DNA from 2 places in the Clostridium gasigenes genome. Region 2 is predicted to be linked to the other one. Evidence: a T-box and tRNA genes for the amino acid it is inferred to sense, from the RefSeq annotation. Region 2 holds a T-box; the other holds one or more tRNA genes.

What was found. The T-box of region 2 lies ahead of leuS (leucine--tRNA ligase). A T-box ahead of a tRNA ligase gene usually reads a tRNA of that ligase, here a tRNA-Leu.
Region 1: it encodes a tRNA-Leu, which carries the amino acid that the T-box ahead of leuS (leucine--tRNA ligase) is inferred to sense. The anticodon was not compared.

Annotation. Positions count from the first base shown of each region.
Region 1 covers NZ_CP071376.1:2,744,562-2,750,095, forward strand. Annotated here, with positions in the region: gene J1C67_RS12815 (iron-containing alcohol dehydrogenase) at 1-893, shown strand, start outside; gene J1C67_RS12820 (MIP/aquaporin family protein) at 1,081-1,785, shown strand; tRNA gene J1C67_RS12825 (tRNA-Leu) at 2,101-2,183, opposite strand; gene J1C67_RS12830 (iron-sulfur cluster assembly scaffold protein) at 2,434-3,126, shown strand; gene J1C67_RS12835 (GGGtGRT protein) at 3,151-4,149, shown strand; gene J1C67_RS12840 (putative bifunctional diguanylate cyclase/phosphodiesterase) at 4,512-5,534, shown strand, end outside.
Region 2 covers NZ_CP071376.1:2,148,239-2,153,772, reverse strand. Annotated here, with positions in the region: gene J1C67_RS10095 (lactate utilization protein) at 354-992, shown strand; T-box leader at 1,100-1,308, shown strand; gene leuS (leucine--tRNA ligase) at 1,376-3,826, shown strand; gene J1C67_RS10085 (rRNA adenine N-6-methyltransferase family protein) at 4,065-4,805, opposite strand; gene J1C67_RS10080 (HesB-like protein) at 5,126-5,458, shown strand.

The sequences.
Region 1 (5,534 bases), 600 kb from region 2:
AAAATTGTGACATGATAGTTACAGTTGGAGGAGGAAGCTCACATGATTGTGGTAAAGGTATTGGTATTGCAGCAACTCATGAAGGAGATCTTTATGAATATGCTGGAATAGAAACTTTAACAGTTGCACTTCCACCAATAGTTGCAGTTAATACTACAGCTGGAACAGCAAGTGAAATTACAAGACATTGTGTTATAACTAACACTAAAACAAAAGTTAAATATGTTATAGTTAGCTGGAGAAACTTACCTTTAGTTTCATTCAACGATCCAATGTTAATGGTTAAAAAACCTGCTGGTTTAACAGCTGCTACAGGAATGGATGCTTTAACTCACGCTATTGAAGCATATGTATCAATAGATGCAAACCCTGTAACAGATGCCGCTGCTATTCAAGCTATAAAATTAATATCAAATAACTTAAGACAAGCTGTTGCTTTTGGTGAAAACTTAGTAGCAAGAGAAAATATGGCATATGGTTCATTCTTAGCAGGTATGGCATTCAACAATGCTAACTTAGGATATGTTCATGCTATGGCTCACCAATTAGGTGGATTATACGATATGCCTCATGGAGTAGCTAATGCTATGCTTCTTCCACATGTTGAGAGATATAACTTAATATCAAACCCTGCTAAATTTGCTGATATAGCTGAGTTCATGGGAGAAAACATAGCTGGGTTATCAGTTATGGAAGCTGCTGAAAAATCTATTGATGCTATGTTTAAACTTTCAAAAGAAATCGGAATTCCTTCAAGCTTAAAAGAAATGGGAATTAAAGAAGAAGATTTCGCATACATGGCTAAAATGGCATTAAAAGATGGAAATTCTTTCAGTAATCCAAGAAAAGGAAATGAAAAGGAAATAATGCAAATATTCAAAGCTGCGTTCTAATATTAGGACTAGTTGGATAAATTAACATATTATAAAATATAGGAACTCCTTTGTTTTAAAGGGGTTCCTTACTTGAAATTAGGTATCTGAAAAAAATAATAAACTAGGGTGAAAAATAAACATTGCACTTTGATTTATTATTTTTTCAGGTGCCTTATAAAATGAAGGATGGTAAAGACTTATGAGTATGACAACGATTTTAGCAGAATTATTTGGAACTTTAATATTAGTACTATTAGGCGATGCAGTAGTTGCAAACGTAATACTTAACAAAACTAAAGGGAATAGCTCAGGTTGGATAGTTATTGCATCAGGATGGGCATTTGCTGTAGCGGTTCCAGTTTACATGTTTGGAAGCGTTAGTGGAGCACACTTTAACCCAGCAGTTACATTGGCGCTTGCAGTTGTTGGAAAATTTCCATGGGCAAATGTACCAATGTATTTAGTAGCTCAATTTGTTGGAGCATTTTTAGGAGCCGGACTAGTTCTTATTTCTTATTATAATCATTTTGAAGAAACAGAAGACAAAGCTACAAAACTAGGTGTGTTTTGTACATCTCCAGAAATAAGGAATCCAAAATTTAATTTTGCAACTGAATTTATAGGGACTTTTATATTTGTTTTTGCAATGCTTGGAATAACTGCACATCCTTTTGTTGAGGGAGTTCAACCCTTCGTAATAGGTGTATTAGTATGGGCTATAGGATTATCTTTAGGGGGGCCTACAGGTTATGCTATTAACCCAGCAAGAGACCTTGGACCAAGACTTATGCATTATTTATTACCTGTACCAAATAAAGGTGGTTCAGATTGGGGTTATGCATGGATACCAGTAGTAGCACCAATACTTGGAGCAATATTAGGGGCTTTACTATATGTAAGTATATTTTAATATTAGAAATTGTAGAATAAGTAATAAGTCAAAGAGCCTTAGTCTTGTTTGTACTAGATAAGGATAATGACTTATTATCTATAATTAAGGAATAAGGTTTGGGGAGCTAGAAATAGTTATTCAAGCCTTGTTTTTTTGATGTATTAATTTAAATGACTATTCTCGAAAATTTGAGGACAGTTATAATTGATACCATGTAAATGAAGGGAAATTTGAAAAAAGATAAATAACATTATATAAAGATATTGATAAAAATAAAAAGCACCGATATTACAACTTGTATAAGTTAATAATATCAGTGCTTCTTATTTTGTTTGGTGCCGGCAGTGGGAATTGAACCCACACGGTTTCCCGCATGATTTTGAGTCATGTGCGTCTGCCAGTTCCGCCATGTCGGCATAACATGTTCCTGTGAATATATAATAACATATTTTAAGATTAATTTCAAGTGATAAAAAAATATCAATATAAAAGTAAAAAAAACATAATAAATTGTTGTTACAGTAGAAAAGTTCTGATATTATAAGAGTAGGGGCAATTTAACCCAGTGGGTTTAAATTTGGCCCAGTTATAATGTCTACATATCAAACTTTTAGTAGTTAAAGTAGACAAGCTTATAACTATTTCATAATTAGGGAGGATCAGTTTATGATGTATTCAAGAGAAGTTGAAGAAATGTGTGTTGTAGCTAAGGGACCTAACCATGGTTCAGCACCTATTCCTGTAGAAGGAAGATGGGTTCAATCTAAAGAAGTAACAGATATTTCAGGATTAACTCATGGTGTGGGTTGGTGTGCGCCACAACAAGGAGCATGTAAGCTTACTTTAAATGTTAAGGACGGAATAATAGAAGAGGCGTTAATAGAAACTATTGGATGTTCAGGAATGACTCATTCAGCAGCTATGGCTTCAGAAATATTACCAGGAAAAACTATACTAGAAGCATTAAACACAGATTTAGTTTGTGATGCAATAAACACAGCTATGAGAGAGTTATTCCTACAAATAGTATACGGAAGAACTCAAACTGCTTTCTCAGAAGATGGATTACCAATAGGAGCTGGACTTGAAGATTTAGGTAAAGGCCTAAGATCACAAGTTGGTACTATGTACGGAACAGTTGCTAAGGGACCAAGATACTTAGAAATGGCTGAAGGATATATTACAGAAACAGCTTTAGATGCTGATGGAGAAATCATTGGTTATAAATTTGTTCACTTAGGTAAGATGATGGAATTCGTTGCTAAGGGAATGGAAGCTAATGAAGCTTTAGTAAAGGCTACTGGCCAATACGGAAGATTCGATGAAGCAGTTAGAGTTATAGATCCAAGACACAACTAATATATTATAAGGAGGACTAGAAACATGGCATTATTTGAAAGTTATGAAAGAAGAATCAACCAAATCACTCCAGTATTACAACAATACGGAATGGAAACATTAGAAGATGCAAAGGCTGTATGTGACGAAAAGGGTATCGACGTTTACGAAATCGTTAAGTCAACTCAACCAATCGCATTTGAAAACGCTATGTGGGCTTACACTTTAGGTGCTGCCATTGCAATTAAGAAAGGTTGCGTAAAAGCTGCTGATGCTGCTGCTGCACTTGGAGAAGGATTACAAGCTTTCTGTATCCCAGGTTCAGTTGCTGATGATAGATTAGTAGGTATTGGACATGGTAACTTAGGAGCTATGCTTTTAAGAGAAGAAACTGAATGTTTCGCATTCTTAGCTGGTCACGAATCATTCGCGGCTGCTGAAGGTGCTATAAAAATAGCTGAAAAAGCTAATAAAGTAAGAAAATCTCCATTAAGAGTTATATTAAATGGTCTTGGAAAAGATGCTGCATTTATAATCTCAAGAATTAATGGATTCACTTATGTTGAAACTAAGTTTGACTATAAAACTGGTCACTTAAACATCGTAAGAGAAAAAGCTTACTCAAACGGACCAAGAGGATCAGTTAAATGTTACGGATCTGATGACGTTAGAGAAGGGGTTGCTATAATGCACCATGAGGGCGTTGATGTATCAATCACTGGTAACTCAACAAACCCAACAAGATTCCAACATCCAGTTGCTGGAACTTACAAAAAAGAAATGGTTAATCTAGGAAAGAAATACTTCTCAGTTGCATCAGGTGGTGGAACAGGAAGAACTCTTCATCCAGATAACATGGGTTCAGGCCCTGCTTCATACGGTATGACAGATACAATGGGAAGAATGCATTCAGATGCACAATTCGCAGGATCATCATCAGTTCCAGCTCACGTTGAAATGATGGGTCTTATCGGAATGGGAAATAACCCAATGGTTGGTGCTACAGTTGCTGTTGCAGTTGCTATAGAAGAAGCTTGTAAATAATAATAAGTTAATTACTTTTACTAGTATTTAATTTATATGTAAAGCCTTGTACTTAGGGGGAATCCTTTGTACAAGGCTTTTTTCTTCTTAGAAAGGTGATTATTATTAAATTCGAAGGAATCTTTAGGGTTATTGAAAAAGAAATGGTTATTTAAATATTAAACTAAATAGGGGCAATAGATGAGTATATTGTTGTTGTGAATGAAGTGCAATATGACACAATAGCCACTTTCTTTATTTTACATGAATTAAAATGATTTCAACACGAGGAGTGTTTTCTGATATTTTTTAAAATACAAACAATAATAATTTAAATTATAAGAGTTAAAGTAATGAAAAAACAGTAGAAAAGAGGATTGCAAATGAAAAAAAATAAATTTTATTTATTATCTATATTGTTAGTTATAATTACAATATCTTATTTCTACAATTCTATAGAAAATAATTCTTTCGTAGCAGATTTTATATCTATTATTGAACAAATTATTATCTTTATTATTTTGTTGTATACTTATAAAAAAGCGGAGCGTTTTAGGAATAATTGGCTTATGCTTTCTATAGCATGTTTTAGTTGGTTAATTTCAGATTGTTTATGGATATATAACACTTATGTGTTTTTGGTTAATCCTGTTAAGATCGATTTATTTTTATATTTATACTTAATTCCTAATATATGTATTCTAAGTGCTATGTTCATATATTTTATTAAACAGAGGGATAGATGGAATTTAGTTCAATTATTTTTAGATGTATTTACAACCGTAGTTATTATTATATATATTGCATGGAAGGTGTTTTTTTACAGATATGTGGATTTTATCACTGGAAGTTCAACTGAAATTGTTATAAATATATTATATAATGTAACAGACTTAATATCTATAGTGATGGCTATAGTAGTTCTTATTTCTTCAGTAAATTTAAGAAAATCTCAAACTTTAAAGATAATAGTATTAGGTATCTTAGTATTTACTCTAGGAGACTTAATATATTCATATCAATCTCTAAATAATCTATACGTTGAAAATAATATATCTGATTTTACCTATATATTTTCTTTAGCAATTTTTTCTTATGCTGGATTATATGAATTATATAAACCTACTACACATAGAAAAGAAGATATAAGGTTAGGTGTTTATGAAAATACAAGAAATGATAAATTGTCATTAGCGTTATTTATAGTTCCATTTTTATTGAGGGCTTTTAACTTGTTTAACATAAAAGATACAATATTCGTAGCAGTGGTAATACTAGTTCACTACATAATTACAATATATATTGACATTTTTTATAAAAATGTATTATTAATTAAAAAACAAAATCAGCAGAATGAATCACTTGAAAAGATTGTTTTAGAAAAGACTAAGGAGTTAAGAAAATCA
Region 2 (5,534 bases):
TTATTCATTTTAAGCACTCCTAAATATTTACTATATAAATATAATATGCCAATTTTTATTGTTTAGCAATAAAAATTTATGTCTATTTGAGTATTTTTTATTTTCCTACGATATTTAAGATCATTCTTATATATATTTTTTCAAATTCCTTACATTAATATTAGCTATTTTAAAAAATTAATTTAATTAAGTTACTTTTTTAAAATAACAGGTTCTCAAATAACAAAATTAATATCCCTAATATTATATATGATTAGAAATTTATTTTAAACCGGTTTACTAACTATTGATATCTATGTTAATATTAAAATAAATAAAATTTATGCCTTATATTTATTCAAGGAGTGATTTAAATGGACAAGGTAAAAAAATGGAAATATGAATGTGATGGTAAAAAATTGGTAGCTATTTTAAATGCTAAAAAATATGATGCTATTTACGTGAACAACATAGGTGAGGCAAAAGAAAAAGTATTAGAATTACTACCTGAAGAATCTAGTGTTGCATTAGGTGGATCTGTAACTTTAAATGAGATGGATTTAATTAATGTTATAAGAAATGGAAATTATAATTTCTATGATAGATATCAAGATTTACCTTTTAGTGATATTGTTGAAATAATGAGACAATCTATGGTAGCCGATTATTTAATAACAAGTACAAATGCAGTTACTGAGGCTGGTGAACTTGTAAACATGGATTGCTCAGGTAATAGAGCTGCTGGAATGCTATTTGGCCCAAAAAAGGTAATTGTAGTTATTGGTGCAAATAAACTAGTTAAGAATATGGATGAAGCTTTAGAAAGAATAAAAAACGTAGCTATACTAAATTCTAAAAGAATAAATCATAAAACACCTTGCGCAGAAACTGGAGTATGTAATGATTGTTTTGTAAAAGGAAGATTATGCAACTATTTATCAGTCGTAAATAACGGAGCCAAATTTCCAGGAAGATTTACAATAATAGTAGTTGGGGACGAAGTTGGATACTAAGTTAAACTTAAAATATTTCATTTGATTAACTAATTTCACTTTTTAAATACCTTCTTATTGACTACTTATGTTGATTTAGGATATACTTATAAATAATAATTTAAATATAATATGCTTTGATTAGAAGTAGTACTATAAAAATGTAACCTTTAGAGAGCTGTTGTTTGGTGTAAAACAGTGTTGCAATTATAGGAACTTATCTATGAGCTTACTTGTTTAAAAGCAAGTACGGGAAATCGTTAAATTTTTAAGTGAGAAGATTATTAATCTTCTAATTAGAGTGGTACCACGGAAACTACAAGCTTTCGTCTCTTTGTATAGAGATGAAAGCTTTTTTTGCGTGTCAAACCAATTAATTCACTAAATAACAGGAGGAATAAAAAATGAGTAATTATGGAACTAGTATTGATACTAAATGGCAAAACAAATGGGATGAAACAGATCTTTATAAATTTAATCCAGAAAATCCTGGTGAAAAACTTTATGTTTTAGAAATGTTTTCTTACCCATCAGGTAGTCAACTTCACGCTGGTCATTGGTTTAATTATGGGCCTGTAGATTCATGGGCTAGAATGAAAAAAATGCAAGGTTTTAACGTTTTTCAACCTATGGGATTTGATGCTTTTGGTTTACCTGCTGAAAATTTTGCAATTAAAACTGGTATCCATCCTAAGGATTCAACAGTTAAAAACATTGCTAATATGGAAAAACAATTAAGAGCAATGGGTGCTATGTTTAACTGGGAAAATGAAGTTGTAACATGTAACCCTGACTATTATAAATGGACTCAATGGTTATTTGTTAAACTTTATAATAAAGGTTTAGCTTATAGAAAAAAGGCTCCTGTAAATTGGTGTCCATCTTGCAACACTGTTTTAGCTAATGAGCAAGTTCATGATGGTTCTTGCGAGCGATGTTCAACTGAGGTTACTAAAAAAGATTTAACTCAGTGGTTCTTAAAAATAACTGATTATGCAGATGAACTTCTTGAAAAATTAGATACTTTAGATTGGCCAGAAAAAACTGTAGCTATGCAAAAGCATTGGATTGGTAAATCTACTGGTGCTGAAGTTACATTTAAAGTTAAAGATTCAGATATAAACTTTGATGTGTTTACTACAAGAGTTGATACTTTAAATGGAGTTACTTATGTTGTTTTAGCTCCTGAAAATCCTTTAGTAGATGACTTAACACTTGCTGAAAATAAAGCTGCTGTTGAATCTTACAAAGAAGCTGCTAAAGTACAAACAGACATTGAAAGACAATCTATTTCTAGAGAAAAAACTGGTGTCTTCACTGGTTCTTACGCTATAAACCCTATAAATGGACGTGAAGTTCCAGTTTGGGTTGCAGATTATGTTCTTGCAACTTATGGAACAGGTGCTGTTATGGCAGTTCCAGCTCATGATGAAAGAGATTTTGCCTTTGCACAAAAGTTTAACTTAAAAATAGAAAGAGTTATAACTAGTAAAAATGGTAAAAACAACGAGCTTCCATACTGTGAATATGGCGTTTTAGTTAACTCCTCTGAATTTGATGGATTAACTACTGAAGTTGCTAAAGAAAAGGTAGTTGCTAAACTAGCAGAAGACACTCTTGGAACTGCTAAAGTTAACTATAGATTAAGAGATTGGTTAGTTTCAAGACAAAGATACTGGGGTGCCCCAATTCCAATTATTCATTGCGAAAAATGTGGAACTGTTCCAGTACCTGAAGATCAATTACCAGTAGAACTTCCATACAATGTTGAATTTGCACCAGATGGTAAATCACCACTTGCAAAATGTGAAGAGTTTGTTAATGTACCTTGTCCAACTTGTGGATCTCCTTCAAAAAGAGAATGTGACACATTAGATACTTTTGTATGTTCATCATGGTACCAAATGAGATACCCTGATAATAAAAATACTAAGATTGCTTTTGATCGTGATCTAATTAATAAAATGCTTCCAGTTGATAAATACGTTGGTGGACCAGAGCATGCTTGTATGCATCTTCTATATGCAAGATTTATTACTAAAGCACTTCGTGATATGGGCTATTTAGATTTTGATGAACCATTTAAATCATTAACTCACCAAGGTTTAATACTTGGACCTGATGGTTTAAAAATGAGTAAATCAAAAGGAAATACAATTTCTCCTGACTCTTATATAAAAGAGTATGGTGCTGATGTATTTAGAGTGTACCTAATGTTTGGTTTCTCATATGTTGAAGGCGGAGCTTGGAGTGATGATGGAATTAAATCTGTTTCAAGATTTGTTGATAGAATTGAAAGAGCTTTAGACACTGCAAGAGAATCTATTTTAAGTGGTAAAAACAATAAAACTACTATGGATAAAGCTGAAAAAGAATTAAACTTCTGGAGGCATACTGCAATTAAAGGAGTTAGTGAAGATGCTGATAAAATGCAATTCAATACTGCCATTGCTAGAATGATGGAGCTAGTAAATTCATTGTCTAAATATCTTCAAGAAGATGCTCTTAATTTAGATTTCTTAAAAGAAACTATTATAGATTTCTTAAAGATATTAGCTCCTTTTGCTCCTCACTTTACTGAAGAACAATGGAACTTACTAGGTCTTGATTATTCGATCTTTAACCACTCTTGGCCAGTATTTGATCCTAAAGCTTTAGTTAAGGATGAAGTTGAAATTGCTATTCAAGTTAACGGTAAAATAAAAGCTAGAATTAACGTTGCTTCTGATTTATCTGAAGAAAGCATAAAAGCTGCTTCACTTGAAAATGAAGATGTTTTAGCCTCAACTGAAGGAAAAACTATAGTTAAGGTTATAGTTATAAAAGGAAGACTTGTAAATATAGTTATAAAATAAAAATTATATAAATAAACTTAGGGAGCTTTAAAAATCCTACTAATTTTTTAAAGCTCCCTTACTTAGTTGTATTATTTACCCTAAAGAGACTTAATGATTTTAATTTAATCATTAAGTCTCTACTTATTTAGTTATTTTCAAAAAAATAGACTACCATACTATCTTTCTATTTATTTGAATAACCCTTAGGCATATCAAATAAATAATAGACCAGTGTCCTTGATTTTACTATGCCTTATTACTCTAATACTATTTTAAAATCTGCAATTACTTCACTTACTAATTTTTCATCTAGAGCTTTATAATGTTTAATATATCCAGACTCTTCTAACCTCTCTGATAGCAGCTTAGTCATAGCCATCCAATTTTCTGGTATATATACCCACACTATTTCTTCATATCTACAACTTAATAGGAAATGTTCCATTCCCCAGAATGAATACTCTTCTATTTTATGCAAACTATTTAGAATCTTATAATCTTCTACTACCTTTTTAGTTAACTTATATTCATAAATATCAACATAAAAGAAATCAAAACTATTTGATTCTGCCTTAAAGGCATCTTCACATAATATTTTTATTTTTTTATTTTTATTAAAACTATTATTATATAAATCTATCACATCTTGGTCTATTTCATAAACAATTACTTCTTTTACGTCCTTCCTTTTTGCCATTTCCTGTGCAACATAACCAAGACCTAGTCCCACTAATCCAACTTTACCCTTGGAAAATTTTATTGGCATATATGAACTTTCTATTTCTAGTGGAGTTAATCTCATCCATACATTATCTGGACCTTGTAATTCTAAAATATCTATATTAACCCCATCTTCTATTTCATACATATATCCTTTAACAATTCCTTGAATACCATAATTTTTTTTAATTTCAAAATCTCCTACTTTTTTAATTTTAATTTTATTATTATATTCCGTTATTACATCTAATACATATTTTTTGTTATATGGCTTCAAAATTAACAATTCCTTTCATTATTATTCTCACATATTTATCGTTACTTAATTACTTTACTTAAGTGATTTCATATACAATACATTACATAATTATATATTCTCTTTAACTGATAACTAATATTTTAACACTCTTTGTTATTTACTTATAATTATAGTATTTACAACCGCATAGATAATTATATTGGTAATAACTTGAAATTTCAATATAATTACTATTTTTCTTTATTTTTTCCTTTTTGCTTAAAATATTTCTTGCTATTTAAATATACTATGATATACTATTGATATAAATTATCAACAGTATAGGAGTGAAGTACATTATGGAAAAAGTAATAATAAGTGAATCAGGATACAATGAATTTAAATCTTTCTTAGACGAAAATGATATTAAAGATTATACAATAAGAATTAATTTAGGCGGTTTTGGATGTAGTGGTCCAGCTTTTAACATAGCTGTTGACGAAGTTAAAGAAGGTGATGTTGTTGAAAAAATTAACGACATAACTTTTGTAATTGAAAGCAAGCTAATTGATGAATTTGGTGGTTTTAAATTATTATCATCAGAAGAAAACGAAGGTAGAGGCTTATCACTTAAACCTATTATAGAAGCAGAAGGCGGCGGATGCGGCTCATGCGGTGGTGGATGCCACTAAAAAAAAGTGCTTAGGCACTTTTTTTTATAATTAAAACACCTAAAAACATATATCCATCATTCTGAATATTTCTAGG